Regions from separate parts of the Mesorhizobium sp. B1-1-5 genome, predicted to be linked through region 2. Evidence: riboswitches for the same ligand, from Rfam matches in the RefSeq annotation. Region 2 holds a riboswitch; the other holds the start of a gene.
The links. A riboswitch is a leader RNA that binds a small molecule or an ion and turns the genes downstream of it on or off. The one in region 2 is predicted to bind cobalamin.
Positions count from the first base shown of each region.

Region 1 (4,205 bases), on a different contig from region 2:
ACGGCTCGACCTATCGCGAGATCATCAATTGCCGTATTTATTGACTCAGTCAACTAAATGGTTGATCCTGTCCATGACAGGAGGATTTCCCATGACCGTCCACAATCACCCCGGCAAGGACCGTATCGATGCGGTGCGCGCCTTCAACCGCTTCTACACCCGCCAGCTCGGCCTGCTCGAAGAGGGCCTGCTGAAAAGTCCGTTCTCGCTGACCGAGGCGCGGGTGCTTTACGAGCTCGCCCATCGCGATGGGCTGGTCGCAAGCGACCTGGTGCACGACCTCGGCCTCGACCCCGGCTATGTCAGCCGGCTCTTGAAGAAATTCGAGGAGCGCGGCCTGGTCGGACGCGAAGCCAGTGAGACCGACGCGCGCCGCGCCTCGATCGCGCTGACGCCAGCCGGCAGGGAAGCCTTCGCGCCTCTCAACCAGGATTCGCATGACCAGGTGCGCGCGCTGCTCGATCGCCTGGCGCCGGCCCACCAGGAGCGGCTGGTCAAGGCTATGCGCACCGTCCAAGACTTGCTCGGCGACAGACCTGAAGCCAAGGTTCCCTATATCCTGCGGCCGCTGCAGGTCGGCGACATCGGCTGGATCACGCACCGCCAGGGCATGCTCTATGCGCAGGAATACGGTTGGGACGAGACCTACGAGGCTCTGGTCGCAGAGATCCTCGGTGAATTCGTCAAGAACTTCGTCCCGCAATGGGAGCGCAACTGGATCGCCGAGCGCGAAGGCGAGGTGGTCGGCTCGGTCTTCGTCATGCGCAAATCGCCCAAGGTCGCGAAGCTCAGGCTGCTCTACGTCGAACCGTCGGCGCGCGGCCTTGGCATCGGCAGGCGGTTGGTCGACGAATGCATTACCTTCGCGCGCGCCAAGGGCTACAAGACGCTGACGCTCTGGACCAATGACATCCTTGGTTCGGCCCGCCGCATCTACCAGGCTGCCGGCTTCAAGCTGGTCGAGGAAGAACGCCATCATTCCTTCGGCAAGGATCTTGTCGGGCAAACGTGGAATCTCGAGCTTTAGCGCTTTTCCTTCTCCCCTTATGGGGTGAGAAGAGGTCCGCGTAGCGGACGAAGAAAGCCAATTGCTTGGCTTTTCGAACTTCGAACGCCCTGAGCCAGCGAAGGGCCGGGTGGTGTCGCCGAAGGCGACGGATGAGGGGTGCTCCAGGGAAAACCGGCGTCTCACTCCGCTGGAACACCCCTCTTCCGTCTCGGCGCTGCGCGCCGATCCACCTTCTCCCACAAGGGGAGAAGCGAAAGCGCTCATCCTTTGACCGGCACCCAGATCTCCAGCCCGCCATTGCCGGTGCGGGCATCGAACTCGGGCCCGTAGCGCTCGAACTCGGGCGCGTCGGCGATCTCGTGTCCGGAGACCGGCAGCCACTTGTTCCAGATCGTGTTGACGGTCCGGCGGATGGTCGAGATGTGCTCGCGATGCGAGAACACCGCATATTTCTGCGCCGGCACCCGCACGCGTTGGAAATCCTTCGGCAGGTCGGAGAAGTCCAAAACCTCGACGCCGACGACATAGTCGAAATTGCCGGCATCGTCGCCATTCGTGCACACGCCGTAGAAGACGCCGGGCACCTCGCCCGGAATGTTGCCGATATAGGGGGCGAAGCGCTGCCACTGCATCGGAATGCCGGCGCTGGTCTCGCAGCTGTAGCGCTCGCCGAGCCCGGCGACGAGGAAGGGGCGGCTGGTCTCGAAGCGCGGCGGCTCGAGCGCGGTGAGAAGCGAACTGTCCATCAGCATGGGCTCCACAAGATCGAGGTTTTCGGTCGAGCCTTGCGCGCGCACCAACTCCGGCGTGGTGCCGAACTCATCGCGAAAGGCCCGCGTGAACGCCTCATGCGAGCCGTAGCCGGCATCGAGCGCGACCGAGAGAATGTCGCGCGCGCCGCCGGCCAGCTTGCGCGCCGCTTCGCTCAAGCGGCGTGCCCGCATATAGCCCATGACCGACCGTCCCGTGGCCGCGCCGAAGGCGCGCGTCACATGGAAGCGCGACACGCCGCTGCTTGCCGCTATCTCGTCAAGGTCGATGGCGTCGGGCAGGTGGCTTTCGACGAACCACAGCGCTTTCTCGGTCGGGTTCATGGCTCCTCGCATTTGGCTCGGCGACACTAGCCTCCGCGCCGCCGGCCAGTTTGATCGAAATTGCGCTTTGAGCGAAGTCGAGCGGGTTGACAAGCCAAGGCAATGTATTCTAGCTGGTAATGTTATTACATATCAGAAGGAAATAAACGACTTGTGGCAACGACCCGACGATCCCGCCATGTCTTTCGCACGAGGGGCGGACGAAGGCCCGTTGCGACTCGCACGCGGACAACCTACGATAGCTGCGTCATGGTCCCCGAGCCGCAAGGCGAGGGGTGAAAAGGGAACACGGTGAGGCTCATCCGAGTCGAGGCCGTGGCTGCCCCCGCAACTGTGAGCGGCGAGCTCCATCCGAAACGCCACTGGCCGGCAAGGCTGGGAAGGCGGATGGCGTAACGACCCGCGAGCCAGGAGACCTGCCATCGACACGAGTTGACCGGACGGGGTGTGCCGGGAGGAGACGCGGACACCGGTCTTGTCGGCCGGTTCGTCCGGCATCCTTCCGCCGCCATTTTTGGAAAGTGACGGAAATGCTGGACGTCTTTAGCCATCGCATCATCGTCTGTTCGCTGTGCCGCGATACCGTGACCGGGCGTAGGTCCGGCGGGGATTTGTGCGCCGACCTTCGCTCAAGGCTTGCCGAGACTTTGGCGTCGTCATTTGCTGTCGAAACCGTCGACTGCATGGCCGGCTGCTCGCGCCCGCTGACTGTCGCCTTCAACGCGCAAGGCAAGGCCAGCTATCTCTTCGGTTCCATCGACAGCGGCACCGACGCCGGCGCGCTGGTCGAATTTGCCAGGCTCTATGCCTCGCTGCCCGACGGCTGGTGCAATTCCGGCCAGCGCCCGGCAAGGCTCGCCGGCAAGATACTGGCGCGCATCCCCGCCGCGGGCAAGGCCAGGGAGCAGGTCCGGTGAGCGCGCTCCTGCTCGAAGCCCGCGATTTGCGCGCCACGGCAAATGGCCGGATGTTGGTCGAGGATGTCAGCCTGTCGCTGGCAGCGGGCGAGCGGCTCGCCATCATCGGCCCCAATGGCGCCGGCAAGACGACTCTGCTGCGCATGTTATGCGGGGCGTTGTCGCCGAGCCGCGGCGAGGTTCGCCTTGCCGGACGCCGGCTGGACAGGATCACCGCCGCCGAACGGGCGCTCAGCATCGCCGTCGTCGGTCAGACGGACCAGCCGGATCAACGCCTCGCGCTCATCGACTATGTCGAGCTTGGCCGTGTCCCGCACGCCGGTCTGAGGCGCCGGCACGACGATCGCGACATCGTCGTCGAGGCGCTGCGCCGGACTGGGCTGTTGCCGTTGCTCGCGCGCACCGTCGGCTCGCTCTCCGGCGGCGAGCGCCAGCGCGCGCAGCTCGCCCGCGCCATCGCGCAGGAGCCGAAAATCCTGTTTCTCGACGAGCCGACCAACCATCTTGACCCGCGCGCCCGCGGCGAGCTGCTCGAGCTGGTAGCCGAATTCAACATGGCCGTGGTCGCCGTGCTGCACGATCTTGCGCTTGTGGCGCCCTTCGCCACCAGCGTCGCGGTGATGAGCAACGCCCGGCTGCACGCCCTGGCTCCGCCGCGCGAGGCGCTGGCGCAGCCGCTTGTCCGCGAGGTGTTCGGCATCGACGTGCTGCGCCTCCGGCACCCGACCGAGGACCGCGAGCTCACCGTCTTCGAGCTTCCCATGCGCGCTTCCTCGCCGTCCTGAACCTGCACAACCCCAACAAGGAGCATCATCTCGTGAAACGCCTTGCCTTGTCGCTGGCCCTGTCGCTCGTCGCCTCGGCCGCCTTCGCTTTCCCGGTCACCGTCGACAGCTGCGGCAAACCGCTCACCTTCGATGCACCGCCGAAACGCGCCGTCATCCAGGATCTCAATATGGCCGAGATGGCTTTCGCGCTGAAGCTGCAGCCGTCGATCGTCGGGCTCACCGGCATCACCGGCTGGTATAAGGTCGGCCCTGAGTTCAAGGCCGAGCAGGGCGCCATCCCGGAGCTGGCGCCAAAATATCCGACGCTCGAAAACCTCGTCGCCGTGCAGCCGGATTTCTTCTTCGCCGGCTGGTATTATGGCATGAAGCCGGGCGGCGAGGTGACGCCCGACACGCT
Region 1 is NZ_VFWS01000016.1:40,299-44,503, reverse strand. Features, by position in the region: gene FJ980_RS08680 (helix-turn-helix domain-containing GNAT family N-acetyltransferase) at 92-1,027, shown strand; gene FJ980_RS08675 (AraC family transcriptional regulator) at 1,270-2,103, opposite strand; cobalamin riboswitch at 2,337-2,542, shown strand; gene FJ980_RS08670 (DUF1636 family protein) at 2,634-3,020, shown strand; gene FJ980_RS08665 (ABC transporter ATP-binding protein) at 3,017-3,805, shown strand; gene FJ980_RS08660 (ABC transporter substrate-binding protein) at 3,838-4,205, shown strand, end outside.
Region 1: it holds a riboswitch for cobalamin, as region 2 does, so the genes downstream of both, FJ980_RS08670 (DUF1636 family protein) here and bluB (5,6-dimethylbenzimidazole synthase) in region 2, are expected to answer to the same signal.

Region 2 (4,205 bases):
ACGCGCAAAGGAACGCTGTAAAACTTTAATTCGGCGCATGATCCTTTTCCGAAAATCGATTCCGATTTTCGGGGTCATGCGCAGGATGAGGGGGACTCGGGGCATGTGGGACTTCAGCATCGCCAGATCTGTGTCGATCATGATGCGGACATGGCCGTTCATCGTCTTTCGCATGATCGTCTATTTCGGCATCACGGTCGCCTACATCATGGCGACCGGCACGGGCGCCAGCGTCGGCTACGGCGTCGGTCACATCTCGACCGATCCCGACGGGCCGGTGTCCTTCGCGCTTTGGGGCGGCGTGGTCGGCTTCGGCGTCGTCTCGATCGCCGTCTACTGGATCCGCGAATACATCCTCTATGTGTTGAAAGCGGGCCATATCGCCGTCATGGTGCATCTGATCGACGGCCATGACATTCCCGACGGCCAGGGCCAGATCGCCTACGCCAAGGAAGTGGTCACCCAGCGTTTTGCCGAGGCGAATATCCTTTTCGTCGTCGACCAGCTGGTCAAGGGCGCCATCCGAGCCATCACCGGCCTGATCGGCGGCATCGCCGCCTTCCTGCCCATTCCGGGCCTGAGCGGCATCGTCAGCTTCATCAACACGGTGATCCGCCTGTCGCTGACCTATGTCGACGAGATCATCCTCGGCTACAACATCCGCATCAATTCGAGCTCGCCTTTCGAGACGGCGCGGCAAGGCGTCGTGCTCTACGCGCAAAACGGCAAGCACATGGTCAAGAACGCCGTCTGGCTGGCGGCGATCATGTGGGGCGTGTCCTTCGTCATCTTCCTGTTGATGCTGGCGCCCGCAGCCGCCATTCTGTGGGTCATGCCGGGCCAGCTTGCCGGCTGGGCTTTCGTGCTCGCCATCGTCTTTGCCTGGGCCTTCAAGGCATCCTTCATCGAGCCTTTTGCCATCGCCTCGCTGATGCAGGTCTATTTCGAAGCCATCGAAGGCCAGGTGCCCAATCCCGAATGGGATCGGCGGCTCGCCGAGACCTCGTCCAAATTCAGGGAACTGCGCGACAAGGCGCTGGGCTCTCTCGGCGGTGGCTCGCGCTGGGATACGCCAAGGGCCGCCTGATCATGGCTTTGATGCGCTGCCGAGCTTTGCGATCGCCGATTTGAGCGGCGTCTCGCCGGCGCCGCGAAACGTCTCGCTCATGATCAGTTCGGGCAGCGGCAGGCGCTTGCCCCAGCCATGCGCCTCGAGGTCCGGCTTCGGCGCGAAGGCCGAGACGCGGCCGACGCAGAGATAGGCGATCGGCGTGACATGCTCGGGGATCGCGAGAAGCCGCTTCAGCGCTTCGGTCTCGATGATGCTCACCCAGCCGACGCCGACGCCCTCGGCCCGCGCCGCCAGCCAGAAATTCTGCACTGCGCAGACGGTGCTGTAGAGGTCCATCTCCGGATTGTGCCAGCGCCCGAGCGGCGAGTCCTTCGAGCGCTGCCGGTCGCAGGTGATGCACAGATTGAGCGCGCTTTCGCAGATGCCTTCGAGCTTCAGCTTGCGGTAGAGCGCCTGCCGTTCCGCCTCGATCGCCGGCAATTCCTGCTCGCGCGCCGCGAGGAACAGGTCGCGCACTTGTCTGCGTCGCTCGGCATCGCGGATGACGATGAAATTCCACGGCTGCATATAGCCGACCGACGGGGCGTGATGGGCGGCGGTGATGAGCCGGGCCAGCACGCTGTCGTCGAGATCGTCGGGGACAAAATGGCTGCGCACGTCGCGCCTGGTGAACATCGCCCGGTAGACCGCGTCGCGCGCCAATTGGTCAAAGTCGTCGCCGCTCGCGGCGATCGCTGCTGCCGTCATCGCTTTTCCCCTTGCGACAAGCAGTCCCCCGCCTGACCAAGCGGAAAACCATGTCTGCCGGGCCGGTCTTCTGGCTCGGGATCGTCCCGCATCCGGCGCCTTCCCGTCTTCGACAGTGGCGTTTGCCGGCGCGGTCCCCCTTACAGTGTTGGGCACGCCACGGAGTTCAACCGTGTTCCCGATTCTCCCGCGTCGCGGGCACCAGGCAGCGACGCGACCTTACAGCGAAGTTCGGGCCGCGCCAATGGCGTTAGCGACACGGCAAGACGCGATTTTCCCCAGCCATTCGGCCTGCCAAACATGGTCATTCGGCCGCCAGGTCCCTAGATTAGGCGCCATGGCCACCCGTCTCTACACGCATCCGATCTTCCTGGAACACCTCACCCCGCCCGGTCACCCCGAGCGGCCCGACCGCCTGCGCGCCATCGAGCGCGTGCTGGACGACGAGGCTTTTGCGGCGCTCGACCGCGTCAAGGCGCCGGAAGGCGACGAGAAAACGATCCTCTATGCGCACCCCGAGGATTTCGTCGAGCGCGTGCGCGCGGCGATCCCTGACAGCGGGATCGTGTCGATCGACGCCGATACCAGCGCCAGCCCGAAAAGCTGGCAGGCCGTGATCACCGCGATCGGCGGTGCCAATGCGGCGGTGGACGACGTCTTCGAGGGTCGTGCGGCAAACGTCTTCGTCGCCGCGCGTCCGCCTGGACATCATGCCGAGAAGACCACGGCGATGGGTTTTTGTCTGTTCAACACGGCGGCGATCGCCGCCCGCTACGCCCAGAACAAGCATCAGGCCGAGCGCGTCGCCATCGTCGACTGGGACGTCCATCACGGCAACGGCACGCAGGACATTTTCTGGGACGACCCGTCGGTGCTCTATTGCTCGACGCACCAGATGCCGCTTTACCCAGGCACCGGCGCGAAGGGCGAGACCGGCGCCGGCAACATCGTCAACGCGCCGCTTTCGCCGCAGACCGGCAGCGACCTGTTCCGCGACGCATTCCTGTCGCGCGTGCTGCCGTCCATCGATGCGTTCGCGCCGGACCTGATCATCATTTCCGCCGGCTTCGACGCGCACCACCGCGATCCGCTGGCCGAGATCAACCTGACCGAGGACGATTTCGATTGGGCGACAGGCCAGTTGATGGAGCGCGCCGGGCGCCATAGCGCCAACAGGCTCGTCAGCCTGTTGGAAGGCGGCTACGATCTGCAGGGACTGGCATTTTCAGTCGCCGCCCATGTCGGGCGGCTGATGAAGGGATAGGGTATGGCATTGGAAGGCAATGAGGACGTCAAGGCGATGAGCTTCGAACAGGCGCTCGACGCGCTGGAGAAGATCGTCGATGATCTGGAGCGCGGCGACGTTCCGCTCGACCAGTCGATCAAGATCTATGAACGCGGCGAAGCGCTGAAGGCGCATTGCGACCGGCTGCTGAAAGCGGCCGAGGACAAGGTCGAAAAGATCAGGCTTTCGCGCGACGGCAAGCCGGTGGGAACTGAACCGCTGGACGCCGACTGAGGTGTTGATATTCAGGTGAGGCCGGCCTGCAAATGGCAACTTCCTGCGCTTCCGGTGCTCACGTACTTCAAGTACGCTCCGCTCCGGTTCTCGGAAACCACCATTTTCGGCTCGGCCTGACCTGAATCTCAACACCTCAGTGGATGATCTCAGACCGGGTAAGGGCAGAGAAAGCAGGTAAGGAGTTCAAGCCATGTGCCGCAACATCAAGACCTTGGCCAATTTCGAGCCGCCGGCGACCAATGACGAAGTGCATGACGCCGCACTTCAGTTCGTGCGCAAGCTTAGCGGCTCGACCAAGCCGTCCAAGCGCAACGAGCATGCCTTCTACCATGCCGTCGAGGCGATCGCGGCTGTCGCGCGCGAATTGATCGATTCGCTCGAAACCAACCAGGAACCGCGCAACCGCGAGGAAGAAGCTGCCAAGGCGAAGGCCAGGTCGGCGCTGCGTTTCGCCTGAGGATCCGACATGAGTTTCTTTCCGGGAAACGACCCTGAACCCGGCGATGCCTTCGCCTGCGACCAGATCGAGCTGATGGTCGTTCCGAACGCCAAGGACATCGGCGGCTTCGAGGTGCGCCGCGCCTTGCCGACGGCGAAGCGCCGGCTGGTCGGGCCGTTCATCTTCTTCGACCGCATGGGCCCTGCGATCCTGCGCGCCGGCCATGCGCTCGACGTGCGCCCGCATCCGCATATCGGCCTGTCCACCGTCACTTACCTGTTCGACGGCAGGATCAGGCATCGGGATTCGCTCGGCACCGAAATGGTGATCGCGCCGGGCGACGTGAATCTGATGACAGCCGGGCGCGGCATCGTTCATTCCGAGCGCACGCCGCAGGAATTGCGCGGCGCGCCGATGTCGGTCTC
Region 2 is NZ_VFWS01000005.1:2,123-6,327, forward strand. Features, by position in the region: gene FJ980_RS03240 (hypothetical protein) at 104-1,087, shown strand; gene bluB (5,6-dimethylbenzimidazole synthase) at 1,088-1,819, opposite strand; cobalamin riboswitch at 1,862-2,040, opposite strand; gene FJ980_RS03250 (histone deacetylase family protein) at 2,157-3,083, shown strand; gene FJ980_RS03255 (exodeoxyribonuclease VII small subunit) at 3,087-3,338, shown strand; gene FJ980_RS03260 (DUF2277 domain-containing protein) at 3,532-3,798, shown strand; gene FJ980_RS03265 (pirin family protein) at 3,808-4,205, shown strand, end outside.